DNA from 2 places in the Brevibacillus sp. genome. Region 2 is predicted to be linked to the other one. Evidence: riboswitches for the same ligand, from Rfam matches in the RefSeq annotation. Region 2 holds a riboswitch; the other holds the start of a gene.

Region 1 (7,312 bases), on a different contig from region 2:
GCGCCGCCCATTCGCCCTGTGCTCCCGCCGCAGGCTGCAAGCTAACCGCATCCATCCCGGTAATTTCCGAAAGCTCCGCCTGCAAGTCGTACAATACCCGCAATGCGCCCTGCATCGTTTCCTCCGCCTGGTACGGATGAATTTTGGCAAAGCCGGGGTAGCGAACGACATCTTCGTTGATTTTCGGATTGTACTTCATCGTGCATGAGCCGAGCGGATAAAAGCCGGAGTCGATCCCGTGGTTGCGGTTGGACAGCCCGGTGTAGTGACGCATCAAGTCCAGCTCGGATACTTCCGGCAGCTCCGCAGGCTGCTTGCGCAAATACTGTGCGGGGAAAACTGCGTCCAGCTCCACCTCTGGGACATCGCTCTCAGGCAGGCTGTAAGCGACGCGACCCGGCTTGCTCATTTCGAAAATCAGCTCTTTTTCCTTGTTAGTTTGCACGGCCAATCTCCCCCAATCCTTGGACAAGTGCGTCGATCTCTTCTTTCGTGCGTGCTTCCGTCACAGCCAAAAGCATGTGGTTGGCCAGCTCAGGGTAATCCCGCCCGAGGTCGTAGCCCCCGACGATCTTTTTCCTCAACAGCTCGCGGTTGACTTCGCCTACGCTTTTCGGCACCTTGAGCACAAATTCGTTGAAAACAGGGCTGTGGTAAACGAGCTGGCAATTGTCCAGCTTCGCCAGCTCGCGCAGCGCATACTGGGTCTTCTGCACGTTCAGCCGGGCCATTTCCTGCACGCCGCGCTTGCCGAGGGCGGTCATGGCGACAGAGGCAGCCAGAGCGTTCAGCGCCTGGTTCGAGCAAATATTGGACGTCGCCTTCTCCCGGCGAATGTGCTGCTCGCGCGCTTGCAGCGTAAGCACGAATCCGCGGCATCCTTCCTGGTCAACGGTCTGGCCGACGATTCTTCCCGGGATTTTGCGCATGAGCTTTTCCTTGACGGCAAAATAACCGCAAGATGGCCCGCCAAGCTGCATCGGGATGCCAAAAGGCTGCGCTTCGCCGACGACGATATCGGCGTTGTACGCTCCCGGCGGCTGCAACACACCGAGGGCCAGCGGGTTGGCACTGACGACAAACAGCGACTTGTGCTGATGCGCGATTTTCTCAAGCGAAGCCAAATCTTCGACTGCCCCGAAAAAGTTCGGGTACTGCACCATGACCGCTGCCGTCTGTTCGTTTACCGCTTGCTCCAACGCTTCCAGGTCAGTCACGCCGCCCTTGCAGCCAATCTCGATCACTTCATAGCCTTGAGCCTTGGCATTGACCCCGAGAATTTCACGCGCTTCCGGATGTACCGCTTTCGACACGATGACATTTTTTCCGGCAACGCCGCCGACAGCCAGATTCGCCGCTTCCGCCAACGCCGTCGGCCCGTCGTACATCGACGAGTTCGCTACTTCCATCCCGGTCAGCTCGCAAATCATCGTCTGAAATTCAAAAATCGCCTGAAGCTCTCCCTGACTGATTTCCGGCTGGTACGGCGTGTAAGCCGTGTAAAACTCCGAACGGGAAATCACGTGGTTCACGGTGCTGGGAATGTAATGGTCGTAGATGCCCGCTCCGAGAAAATAGGCGTATTCGCTGCTGTCGACATTTTGTCTCGCCAGCTTGGTAAAATGCCGCACGGTTTCCGGCTCGGACAGCGCAGTCGGAATTTGCAGGCTGCCTTGAAAGCGGATCGCTTCCGGGATGTCCGCAAACAGCTCCTCTACGCTAGACAGACCGAGAAACGACAGCATCTCTTGCTTGTCTTCCGTTGTCATTGGCAAGTAACGATAGTTCACACTTATCCCTCCAAGGCAAAATCTGCATATTGTTCCGCAGAAAGCAGCTCGGACAGTTCATCCGGATTGCTGATTTCCACGACGATCATCCAGCCGCCGCTGTACGCATCGCTGTTGATGACTTCCGGGCTGTCTTCCAGCTCGCTGTTCACTTCCACCACTTTGCCGCTCACTGGCGAAAACAGGTCCGATACCGCTTTGACCGACTCGACCGAGCCCATGCTTTGATTCGCGACAACTTCGGCACCCACTTGCGGCAGATCTACAAATACGAGATCCCCGAGCTGGTTTTGCGCAAAATCGGTGATTCCCACGCGCACTCTCGTTTCGCTCAGCACCTCGACCCATTCGTGTTCCCTGCTGTACAACCAACCTTTGACGACTTTGCTCATGTCCTGATCTCCTTTGACTCGTTCGTATTCGGATTCATCCGTTTCCTGATTTTTTAGCGTTTGTAAAAAGGGGATTTGACCGTTACCGCCTCGACCCGCTTTCCGCGAATCTCCACAGCAAGCGGCGTGTCTACAGCTGCGTACTCTGCGCGGATCAGCGCCAGCCCCAAGTTTTTCTTCAATGTCGGGGATTGCGTGCCAGAGGTGATGTAGCCGATCGGCTCATCCTGCTCCCCTGCTTCTTGCGCAAACACAGGATAGCCTGGGCGCGGAATCCCTCTGCCGATCAGTTCGACGCCGACGAGCTTGCGCGGCACGCCTGCTGCTTTTTGCTTTTGCAGCGCCTCTTTGCCGATGAAGTCCTGTTCCTTTTGCAGCTTCACGGCAAAGCCGATCCCGGCTTCAAGCGGCGTGATGTCGGCCCCCAGCTCTTGCCCGTACAGAGGCAGTCTTGCTTCAAAACGCAGCGTGTCCCGCGCGCCCAGTCCGCACGGCAGCACGCCGTCTGCTTTGCCCTCCGCCAAAATTTTTTCCCAGAGAGAAGGCGCATCTGCCGCAGACACGTACAGCTCGAAGCCGTCTTCTCCGGTGTAGCCTGTGCGCGATACGAGCGCCTTGATGCCCGCGACATCCACGTCTTGCTGGAACCAGAAATAGCGGATTTGCGACAGGTCAGTTGCGGTCAACCGTTGCAGCACCTGCTCGGCAAGCGGGCCTTGAATCGCCAGTTGAGCCGTCGCGTCGCTCACATTTTCGACCGTGACCTCGCCTTTGGCATGCGAGACGATCCAGTCTACGTCTTTGTCGATGTTGGACGCGTTGATCACCAGCAAAAATTTTTGCTCGCCCTGCTTGTAGACAAGCAGATCGTCCACTGTGCCGCCATCCGGGTAGCACATCGCCGCGTACAGCGCCTGATTCGTTTGCAGCGTCGTCACGTCGTTCGTAATCAGCGACTGGACAAACGCGCTGGCGTCAGGGCCTTCAATCATGACCTCACCCATATGGGACACATCGAACAGTCCTGCCTTCGTCCGTACCGTGTGATGCTCTTCGATAATACTGCTGAACTGCACAGGCAACTCCCAGCCGCCAAAGTCGATTACCTTGGCGCCGTGCTGGGCGTAGAGCGGGTAGAGCGGCGTTCGTTTCAAAGCTTGAGCTTGCATCCAGCCTCATCCCTTCGTCTTCATTTCATGATTCTCTCTTTGACCGCCTCTCCGGTTGGCGTCACGGCAAGTCCGCCGAGAGCCGTCTCGCGGTAGGCGCGGGGCATTTTTTTTCCGATCTCGTACATCGCTCCGATCACTTCATCGCACGGAATCTGGCTTTCGATGCCAGCCAGCGCGATATCGGCTGCGGAAAAGGCGATGGAAGAACCGATCACGTTGCGCTTGATGCACGGCACTTCCACCAAGCCTGCAACCGGATCGCAGACAAGCCCGAGCAACGATTTCAAGGCGATGGCAGCCGCATGAACCGCCTGGCGCGGCGTCCCTTGCTTGATCTCGACGAGCGCGGCAGCAGCCATCGCTGTTGCAGATCCAACTTCTGCCTGGCAGCCTCCCGCAGCACCCGAAATAAACGCGCGGTTGGCGATCACATAGCCGATGGCGCTTGCCGTGAACAGCCCCATCACCAGATGCTCAAACGTATATTTTTGATTTTCGTGCAGCGAAAACAGGCAGCCGGGCAAGATTCCTGCCGAGCCCGCTGTTGGCGTCGCGACGATGATTCCCATGCGGGCGTTCATTTCCGAGGTGGCAAAAGCGAACTTCATCGCATCCCCGACAATCGGCCCTGTCAGCTGCTCCCCTTTTTCCAGGTAGCGCTCCAGCTTGTAGGCATCGCCGCCCGAGATGCCGCTTGGGGCGAGGGACTGATCGGACACTCCCTGATCGATCGCCTCTTTCATCCGGACGAGCCGCAGCTTCATCGTTTCCACAATCTCCTGCTCCGACCGCCCGCTTTTCGCGCTCTCGCGGGCCACCATCACTTCTGCTATGCTCCTGTTGGTCGATTCACAGAGAGCGAGCAGCTCTGTCATTGAAGTAAAGTCCATGCTATGCTCCCCCTACCGCAGCCTCGCAGCGTGTATTGTGCCAAAGCTTGTTGCGCAAGTCATCCAGATCGTACGGCGCGTTCAACGGAATATCGACAGCGAACTCGTTCACGTAAAACACTTTCGAGATGCCGCCGCCGAGCGAGACGCCGCCGATGACGGCGATATCGCGTGCTGTGCGGGCCTGGATCATGACGGTATTGGGATGATCGTAGTACGGGCAGTCGCCCCGCTTTTCGAATACGACCTGCAGCCCTTTCGCCGCTGCCAGCTCCAGCGCTACGCGTATCCGGCTGTCATCCGTGTCCATCCCGAGCAAGCCGCCGACCACTGCCTTGTCTGTCCCGTGCCCTTTGTACGTTTCCGAAAAAGAGTCGTAAAACACAATCGTCGCTGACTCGATTTCGCCGCCGAGAAAATCGTGGACGAATTTTCCGATCGTGACGACTCCCGCTGTATGCGAGCTGGAAGGGCCAACCATAATCGGCCCGATAATATCAAAGCAGCTGTTGTATACCATCGTCGCTCCTCCTGCTTACCTCACTGCGAGCTGTTGATACAGCGGATAAGATTCGCACAGCCCGCGAATTTCGCTTTTCACCCTGGCGGTCGTCGCTTCGCTGCCCTTGTCTTTGAGCACAGCGGCAATCGCCCGGCCAATCGTCTCCATATCCGCTTCCTTCATGCCGCGGGTCGTAATCGCAGCCGTGCCGATTCGCACGCCGCTCGTCACAAACGGACTTGCCGTATCGTACGGAATCGTGTTTTTGTTCACCGTAATGCCCGCCGCCTCCAGCAGATGCTCCGCTTCTTTGCCTGTCAAATCCCACGGCCGCACATCGAGCAAGACCAGATGGTTATCCGTTCCCCCGGACACGAGCGTCGCCCCTTCGCTTTTCAGCGTTTCCGCCAATGCCGCGGCGTTTTTCACCACTTGCTGCGCGTAGGTGACGAAGCTCGGCTGCAACGCTTCTTTGAAGGACACTGCCTTGGCGGCGATCACATGCATGAGCGGCCCGCCCTGGATGCCCGGGAAAATGGCTTTGTTGATCCCTTTGAAAATTTCTTCGTCGTTCGTCAGGATGATGCCGCCGCGCGGGCCGCGCAATGTTTTGTGCGTCGTACTCGTCGTGACATCTGCGTGCGGAACGGGCGAAGGATGCAAGCCTGCGGCGACCAGTCCGGCGATGTGCGCCATGTCCACCATCAGCTTGGCTCCGACTTTGTCCGCGATTTCCTTGAACCGGGCGAAATCGATCTGGCGCGGATAAGCGCTCGCTCCGGCAATCAGCAGCTTCGGCCGCTCGCGCAATGCTACAGCCTCGACTTCTTCATAGTCGATCCGGTGCGTATCTTCGCGCACGCCGTAAGCGACGACATTGAACCATTTTCCCGACAGGCTGACAGGGCTGCCGTGCGTCAAATGCCCGCCGTGGGACAAATTCATCCCCATGATCGTATCGCCGGGCGAAAGCAGGGAGAAAAAGACGGCCGTATTCGCCTGCGCCCCGGAGTGCGGCTGCACGTTCGCGTACGTTGCGCCAAACAAGCTGCTCACCCGTTCGATCGCCAAACGCTCGACGACATCGACATGCTCGCAGCCCCCGTAGTACCGTTTTCCCGGGTACCCCTCCGCGTATTTGTTGGTCAGTACGGACCCCATCGCCTGCATCACTTCTTCGCTGACGAAGTTCTCGGAAGCAATCAGCTCCAATGTTTGATGCTGCCGCTGCCGCTCGTCTTCCATCGCCGCCAAAATTTCTTGATCGCGCTCCTGCAAACTCACGATATCTCCCCCGTTTCAACTTTTGCTCGCTACCTTTCCCAAGCGTACGAACGCGAAAAAAGGACAATGGAAAGATAGACTCCTTTTTCGGAAAAAATCTACCTTTCCTCTGTCCTTTTTACCTGAGAGTTTGGCTTCGGTTCGCGAAGCTTTCCCCTTGGGTGGCTTGTGCAGCGCTCTCCAGAGGTGCGTCCAATCGTGGTACTCTTTACCTGAGAGATTAATCCCAAGGGTTTTTGGGACTTGCTCCTTCGGTGCCAGCCAGTGCGGCCAGTCTCTCCCACGATCATCATCCGCCGATATGCAGTTATTTGTTCAGTTGATGAATGCCGTGCCCGAGCGCTCCTTCTGCCGCTTCCATGATGATTTCCCCCAGGCTCGGATGGGCGTGGATCGTCTCGGCAATATCTGTCAGCGTGTGCCCTTTTTCAATCGCCAGGGCAACCTCGCCGATCAGATTGGACGCTTCCGGCCCGATAATCTGCGCTCCCAGCAGCAGCCCCGTCTCCTTGTCGCCCACGAGCTTCACGAAGCCTTCCCCGACGTTCAGAGACAGTGCCCGCCCATTCGCGGCATAAGGGAACTTGCCAACTGCCACCTCGTGTCCGCGCTCTTTGGCTTCCGACTCGGTCAGTCCCACGCTGGCAATCTCCGGATCGGAGAACACGACAGCGGGAATCTTTTTGTCGGTGAGCTTGCTGTCTTTGCCAGCGATGGCTTCCGCCGCGATTTTGCCTTCGTACGACGCTTTGTGGGCAAGAGCCGGGCCTTCCACCAGATCGCCGATCGCATACAGGTGCGGAACGCTCGTTTGGCATTGCTGATCGATCTGGATGAAGCCGCGCTCTGTCAACTTGACAGCGAGCTTTTCCAATCCCAGCCCCTCGATGTTCGGCCGTCTGCCAACCGTAACGAGCACATAGTCGGCGGTCGCCTGACGCTCTTCGCCTTTTGCCGCATAGGTGACGCTGACCTGTTCGGCTGTTTGTTCCGCCCCTTTGGCCAGCGCTTCGGTGTGCACTTCCACGCCGAGCTTTTTCAGCTTCCTCGCCACCAGACGCGACAGTTCTTTTTCAAAGCCAGGCAAAATCGAGTCCGAGCCTTCCAAAATCGTCACCTTCGTGCCCAGCTTGGCAAATGTCTGCCCCAGCTCGATCCCGATATACCCGCCGCCAATGACCAGCAAGCTTTTCGGCAATTCTTCAAGCGCCAGCAGTTCTGTCGAGGAAAGAATGCGGCCCTGGAATGGAAAGGCTTTCAATTCGATCGGACGCGAGCCTGT
Region 2 (7,312 bases):
GCGCCACTGTTCCATATGTATGTACCTCCTTCTCACAACGATTTCATTGTACGCTTCTCCCAAAAGGGCGGCAAGACTTGGATGCGCTGTTTCAATGAGCCGCTTCCTCGATGATCGCGACGACTTGCGCCAAGGCGTCTTTTTGTTTTCCGATCGCGGCGCGCTGCTTTTCCGCGATGGCGCTTCGCTTGTCGGCAAGGCTTTTCAACGCTTGCAAAAAGCTCGCCTCGTTCAGCGCCTCTTCCTGCAAGACGGCACAAAAGCCTTGCTGCTCAAATGAGCGTGCGTTCAACAACTGATCTCCCCTGCTGGCTGCAAGAGACAACGGCACAAGCAGCATCGGCTTTTGCAGTTCGAGAAACTCGTAAATCGCATTGGAGCCCGCGCGCGAGACGACCAAATCCGTCATCGCCAAAAGGTCGGGAAGCTCCTCCTGGACGTACTCGAACTGCTTGTAGCCTTTCTTTTGCAAGCTTTCGTCCCGTTGGTTTTTGCCGCAAATATGTACGATGGAATACTGTTTGAGCAGTTCATCGAGCGTTCCCCTGATCACTTCGTTCAAACGTTTTGCCCCGAGACTCCCGCCCATGACGAGCAGCACAGGCTTCCCCGGAGAAAAATCACACAGGGCCAGCCCTTGCTCTTTTCGGCCTTTTTTCAGTTCCTCGCGCACGATGGCTCCTACGTGCGTTCCCTTGCCTGCTGGCAGATGCTTCAATGTATCAGGAAAAGTCACGCATACTTTGTCGGCAAAAGGCAGCGACAGGCGATTGGCCAGTCCTGGCGTCAAATCAGACTCGTGCAGGACGACAGGCAGCCGATTCAGCCAGGCGCCGAACACAACCGGGACGGAGACGAAGCCGCCCTTGGAAAAGATTACGTTCGGCTTCCAGTCAGCGAGGAAGCGGTACGCCTGCCAAGCCCCTTTGCTCACACGCAGCGGGTCCGTGAAGTTTTTCCAAGCAAAATATCGGCGCAGCTTGCCTGTAGCAATCCCGATGTAGCGCACGCCGTCCAGCTTCTCGACCAGCTCCCGCTCAATCCCCTCTGTCGAGCCGATGTAGGCCACCTCCCAGCCCCGCTGCAAAAAATGCGGGATGAGGGCGAGGTTGAGCGTGACGTGCCCGGCAGACCCGCCGCCAGTAAATACTATCCGTTTGCTCATGTTTGTCTTCTCTCCCCGAAAGTCGGATCAACCCCATCTGTTCATGATAGCATCATTCGGAAAGAAAAACCGCCCTGTAAAAAGGCGGCTTTTCCCAAAGAGAGTTATTAAGCTTGTGGCTGATAGCGCAGGATCGGCTTGCGTGCCGCAGTCGCTTCATCCAGACGTTTTACCACGGTCGTGTGCGGAGCTTCCTGTACAAGCTCAGGTGTTTCTTCACACTCGCGGGCAATTTGCAGCATGACGTCGATGAACTCGTCGAGCGTTTCTTTTGTCTCGGTTTCAGTCGGCTCGATCATCAGGCACTCATCGACAATCAGCGGGAAGTAGATCGTTGGCGGATGGTAGCCGAAGTCGAGCAAACGTTTTGCGATATCCAGCGTGCGCACGCCGAGTTTCTTTTGGTTCACGCCAGACAAGACAAATTCGTGCTTGCAGACGCGGTCAAACGGCAGGTTGTACGCCGTAGCGAGACGACGCATCATGTAGTTGGCGCTGAGCACCGCATTTTGCGAAACTTGCAGCAAACCTTCTGGACCCATCGTGCGGATGTAGCTGTAAGCGCGAACGAGAATGCCGAAGTTTCCGTTGTAGCCTTTTACGCGGCCGATCGATTCCGGACGGTTGCTGTCCCAGTAGAAGCTGCCGTCTTCTTTTTTCGCCACGATTGGCGTTGGCAAAAATGGTTCGAGAACCTTTTTCACGCCGACTGGTCCAGCACCTGGGCCGCCGCCGCCGTGTGGTCCGGTAAATGTTTTGTGCAAGTTGAGATGCACGACGTCAAAGCCCATGTCGCCTGGACGGGCAATGCCGAGGATCGCATTCGCATTGGCTCCATCGTAGTACAGCAAGCCGCCTGCTTCGTGGACGATTTTCGCCATCTCGACGATGTCTTCCTCGAACAGACCGAGTGTGTTCGGGTTGGTCAGCATGAGCGCTGCCGTGTCAGAGCCAACCGCATCGCGCAGAGCTTGAATGTCTACCAGACCGCGCTCGTCAGAAGCAATCGTAACGGTATCCAGACCTGCTACAGCCGCAGACGCCGGGTTTGTACCGTGCGCGGAGTTCGGCACGATTACTTTTGTACGGTGAGCTTCTCCACGGCTTTCATGGTAAGCGCGGATCATCATCAGACCCGTCCACTCGCCTGCCGCTCCGGCAGCCGGTTGCAGGGTAACGGCGTCCATTCCGGTGATTTCAGCCAGTTCTTCTTGCAGGTTGTACAAAAGCTCCAGTGCGCCTTGTACAGTTTCTTCCGGCTGGTACGGGTGAGTTTGCGCGAAGCCGGCATAGCGAGCCACGTCTTCGTTGATTTTCGGATTGTATTTCATCGTGCAAGAACCGAGCGGGTAGAAGCCGTTGTCTACCCCGTGGTTGCGACGGGACAACTCGGTGTAGTGGCGAACGAGTTGCAGCTCGGATACCTCTGGCAATTCAGCAGGGGTTTCACGAATGAGGTGCTTTGGCAAAAGGCTTGCGACCTCTACTTCCGGTACATCCAATGCCGGCAGATTGTAGCCCACACGGCCCGGTTTGCTCATTTCAAAAATCAGTGCTTTCTCCTGGTCGTTACGCACGTGTGATCGCCTCCAATTCAGCCGCCAATGTGTCGATTTCTTCCTTGGTCCGAAGCTCGGTTACTGCGAGCAAGGTATGGCCTGCAAATTCTGGGTAATCCAGCCCCAGATCGTAGCCGCCGATGATTCCTGCCTGGAGCAGTTGCTTGTTGGCTTCTGCTACTGGCTTGGACAGCTTGACCACGAACTCGTTGAAGAACGGGGAAGTAAATACGACTTCCAGCCCTTTGGCTTGCAGGGCTTGCTTCGCGTAATGCGCCTTTTGCAGGTTCATCATCGCCATTTCCTGTACGCCTTGTTTTCCGAGTCCAGTCAGGGTGATCGCAGCCGCCAGTGCCAACAGCGCCTGGTTGGAGCAAATGTTCGAAGTCGCTTTTTCACGACGGATATGCTGTTCACGAGCTTGCAGCGTCAGTACGAAACCGCGCTTGCCGTTCTCGTCTTTCGTTTGCCCGACGATGCGTCCTGGCATTTTGCGCATCAGCTTGCTCGTCGTCGCAAAATATCCGCAGTGCGGTCCGCCAAACGATGCCGGGATACCGAACGGTTGCATGTCGCCTACTACGATGTCAGCGCCCAGTTTGCCTGGCGCTTCCAATACGCCCAGTGCAAGCGGGTTGGAAGAAACGACGAACAGGGCGCCTTTGCCATGAGCAATCGGCTCAACTGCTGCCAAGTCTTCCACGTTTCCGAAGAAGTTAGGATATTGCACGATCACAGCCGCTGTGTTTTCGTCAATCAGCGCTTCCAGAGCTTGTGTGTCGGTTACGCCATCGCTGTTGATGCCGACTTCAACCAGTTCTACGCCTTGACCGTACGCGTATGTTTTCAGAACGCCGCGCGCTTCCGGATGCACCGCGCGGGAAACGATGACGCGCTTTTTGCCAGTGTGACCAGCCGCCATCATAGCCGCTTCTGCCAAGGAAGTCGCTCCGTCGTACATGGAGGAGTTCGCTACTTCCATTCCTGTCAGTTCACACACCATTGTCTGAAATTCAAAAATCGCTTGCAGCTCGCCTTGGCTGATTTCAGGCTGGTAAGGCGTATAAGCCGTGAAAAATTCTCCGCGGAGCAGCATGTGGTTGACTGTGCTTGGCGCATAGTGCTGATAAACGCCAGCACCCAAAAAGTTGACGTGTGTGCTGAAGTTGACGTTTTTGTTAGCCAGGCGAGTGAAGTATTTGACCAGATCAGGCTCGGACAGAGCTTCTGGAATGTTCAGCGCACCTTTGAAACGCACCTCTTCCGGAATGTCTGCAAACAGTTCTTCTACACTGGAAATGCCCAGAGTTTCGAGCATTTCGCGCTTGTCCTGATCAGTTTGGGGCAGGTAGCGGTATTTCACGAACGTTGTCCTCCTCAAATAGGATGTATTGTGGGCTTATGCTTGGTTATTTCGCACGTTTATAAAAAGGAGCGGCAACAACAACAGCTTTCAGTCGTTTTCCGCGAATTTCCACTTCAACCTCTGTGCCAATCGCCGTGTGCTCGCTTTTGACCAGGGCCAGACCAACGTTTTTCTTCAAGGTCGGGGATTGTGTCCCTGTGGTCACTTCTCCTACCAGCTCTTCTCCGACATAGACCGGATAGTGCGTGCGCGGAATGCCGCGATCGATCATCTCGATCCCTACCAGCTTGCGAGGCGCGCCGTTTTCTTTTTGCGCTTTCAACACCTCTTGGCCGATGAACGGCACTGCTTTATCTACCTTCACCGCGAAGCCGATACCCGCTTCGATCGGTGTAATGTCCTTGCTCAGTTCCTGACCGTACAGTGGCAGCTTGGCTTCAAAGCGCAGCGTGTCACGCGCCCCCAGTCCGCAAGCAACCAGACCGTCTTCTTTGCCTGCTTCAAGCAGGGCGTCCCACAGCTCTGCCGCACGATCCGCAGCCAGGTAAATCTCGAAGCCATCTTCGCCCGTGTAGCCTGTACGGGATACCAATGCCGGAATACCGCTAACCTCTACATCGCGCTCAAAACGGAAAAAGCCGATTTGGGACAGATCCGTTTGGGTCAGCTTTTGCAAAATCGATTCAGCCAAAGGCCCCTGGATCGCAATCTGCGCCGTTTGCGGCGAGATATTTTCGATCGTGACGCCCGGAATCAGGTGCTCCTGCAGCCATGCATAGTCTTTGTCAATATTGCCAGCGTTGATGACAAGCAGGTAATGGTCGTCTGCGTATTTGTAAACGAGCAAATCGTCGACCGTACCGCCGTCCGGGTAGCAAAGCACGCTGTATTGAGCTTGTCCCACTGCCAGCTTGGAAACGTCGTTGGTTGTCACGCGCTGCAAGTATTCGAGCGCGCTCTCGCCTTTTACGTCCACCTCTCCCATGTGGGATACATCAAACAAACCTGCTTTCGTGCGAACAGCTTCATGCTCCTGACCAATGCTGGAAAACTGTACAGGCAGCTCCCAACCGCCGAAGTCGATTGTTTTGGCGCCGTATTTTGCATAGGAATCAAACAGTGGCGTTCTTTTCAGATTGGACATGTGTGGCACCTCCTAAAGGCAGATAGTCGGCATTTTTCCCCATGAAAAAACAGAGGCGAAAAAACGGGTACACCAAAAGAAAGGTGCCCATTTCTCCTCCTCTGTCCTTGGTACCTGAGAGTTACCTTGCCAATCAAGCTCGGCGGGGATCACCGGGCTTGCAAGTTTCCCCTTTGGTGGCTCGACATGCGAGCTCTCTCCAGAGTTGCGTCCAGTAGAGGTTCTTTTGCCTGAGAGATTCACCGTTACCGGCTTGCTCCTTCGGCGCTGCAGTGGTTCACGCAGTCTCTCCCTGCTACTATCATTCGCGTTGGTTAGATGGTCATACATAAGTTTTTGCTATGATTTCCATACTAATGAACGAACTTCCTCTATATCCTACCATGAGAGTCGACAGTTGAAAATATGCAAATTAACAGTCAGATCAAGAAATACTTAACAAAGTGATGAACATTACCCATAATGTTAAGTTTTTTATTAAAACGCATGAAAGTTATGGCAGAGCTGTGTAAAGGAGTAACGTATATGCCGAATGTTCCTGTTTCATTTGACACGAGCTGGATATCGCCGCTGACCGAGCGGCTGCACGAAGATGGTCCATGGGACAAGTGGGAGCTGTTCAAGCTGGCGCTGGAAGCAGAAGAAGCGATGGCGGTTCGCGAGTTCGATTCTTTGCAATGCCTGAACTACTTGCCGCTGCTCTCGCCTTTTCCCCATCAGCTCCAGACGGCGGAACGCGTGCTGAATGACATGCGCGGCCGCGCGATTCTCGCGGATGAAGTCGGATTGGGCAAGACCATCGAGGCAGGGTTGATCATGAAAGAATACATGGTCAGAGGCTTGGCGAAAAAAATTCTCGTCCTCGTTCCCGCCTCTCTCGTCATTCAGTGGACAAAAGAACTGCAACAAAAATTCGGCATTCCTGCCGTCGCGCAAAAAAAAGAGTACATGTGGCGTCAGCACGAAGTCGTCGTCGCTTCCATCGACACGGCCAAACGCGACCCGCATCGCCGCCATGTGCTCGATATCGACTACGACATGCTCATTATCGACGAAGCGCACAAGCTCAAAAACAAGCGAACCCGAAACTATCAATTCGTGAAGGAAATTCGCAAAAAATACTGTTTGCTGCTCACCGCCACCCCTATCCAGAACGAGATGGACGAGCTGTACAACCTGATCAATTTGCTCAAACCGGGGCATCTGGGCCACTCGACGTCGTTTTCCACCAATTACGTCGAGGGAAAGCGCCAATCGAAAAACAGCGAAAAATTGCGCGAAGAAATCGAAAAGGTCATGATTCGCAACAAGCGAAGCGACGGCGGCATCCAGTTCACCAGCCGCCGCGTGCAGTCGATTCCCATCGAGCTGACGCAGGAGGAGATGGAGCTGTACGAGGGCGTCACGCGCTTTGTCCACGATCAGTACAAGACGGGAACCGGGCTGTTCAATTCGCTCGCTCTCATCACGCTCCAGCGCGAGGTTTGCTCCAGCAAGGAAGCCTCCTTCATGACGCTGTACAACATGCATCAACGCACCAGCGAGGAGTCTTTGCTGCGGGCGCAAATACTGGAACTGGTGGAGATGATCAAGCGGATCGAGACGCATTCCAAGGCCGCCAAAACGGTCGAGCTGATTCAGCAGATCAACGACAAAGTGATCGTTTTCACCGAATATCGGGCCACGCAAAATTACTTGCAAAAATATTTGCATGACCACGGAATTACCTCTGTGCCGTTTCGCGGCGGCTTCAAGCGCAGCAAAAAAGACTGGATGACCGATCTGTTTCAAAACCGCGCACAAGTGCTGATCGCGACAGAAGCAGGCGGCGAAGGGATCAACCTGCAATTTTGCAATCAGGTGATCAACTACGACATGCCTTGGAACCCGATGCGTGTCGAACAGCGAATCGGCCGCGTTCACCGTCTCGGGCAAAAGCGGGATGTGCACATTTACAATCTGTCCACGGTCGGGACGATCGAAGAACATATTCTCAAACTGCTGTACGAAAAAATCGATCTGTTTGAAATGGTCATCGGCGAACTCGATGATATCGTCGAACGCCTCAACCTGAGTTC

What was found. Region 2 has a riboswitch for glycine ahead of gcvT (glycine cleavage system aminomethyltransferase GcvT). Riboswitches for the same ligand answer to the same signal wherever they lie in the genome.
Region 1: linked by a shared signal. The riboswitch ahead of glyA (serine hydroxymethyltransferase) and the one ahead of gcvT (glycine cleavage system aminomethyltransferase GcvT) in region 2 are both predicted to bind glycine.

What each region holds. Positions count from the first base shown of each region.
Region 1 covers NZ_DOTK01000096.1:16,134-23,445, forward strand. The annotation lists gene gcvPB (aminomethyl-transferring glycine dehydrogenase subunit GcvPB) at 1-409, opposite strand, end outside; gene gcvPA (aminomethyl-transferring glycine dehydrogenase subunit GcvPA) at 435-1,769, opposite strand; gene gcvH (glycine cleavage system protein GcvH) at 1,793-2,182, opposite strand; gene gcvT (glycine cleavage system aminomethyltransferase GcvT) at 2,236-3,351, opposite strand; gene sdaAA (L-serine ammonia-lyase, iron-sulfur-dependent, subunit alpha) at 3,372-4,244, opposite strand; gene DEP07_RS27695 (serine dehydratase beta chain) at 4,246-4,764, opposite strand; gene glyA (serine hydroxymethyltransferase) at 4,780-6,033, opposite strand; glycine riboswitch at 6,137-6,217, opposite strand; glycine riboswitch at 6,220-6,323, opposite strand; gene lpdA (dihydrolipoyl dehydrogenase) at 6,338-7,312, opposite strand, start outside.
Region 2 covers NZ_DOTK01000079.1:83,256-90,567, forward strand. The annotation lists gene DEP07_RS23720 (lipoate--protein ligase family protein) at 1-15, opposite strand, end outside; gene DEP07_RS23725 (undecaprenyldiphospho-muramoylpentapeptide beta-N-acetylglucosaminyltransferase) at 92-1,165, opposite strand; gene gcvPB (aminomethyl-transferring glycine dehydrogenase subunit GcvPB) at 1,273-2,742, opposite strand; gene gcvPA (aminomethyl-transferring glycine dehydrogenase subunit GcvPA) at 2,735-4,087, opposite strand; gene gcvT (glycine cleavage system aminomethyltransferase GcvT) at 4,134-5,234, opposite strand; glycine riboswitch at 5,326-5,442, opposite strand; glycine riboswitch at 5,443-5,539, opposite strand; gene DEP07_RS23745 (DEAD/DEAH box helicase) at 5,760-7,312, shown strand, end outside.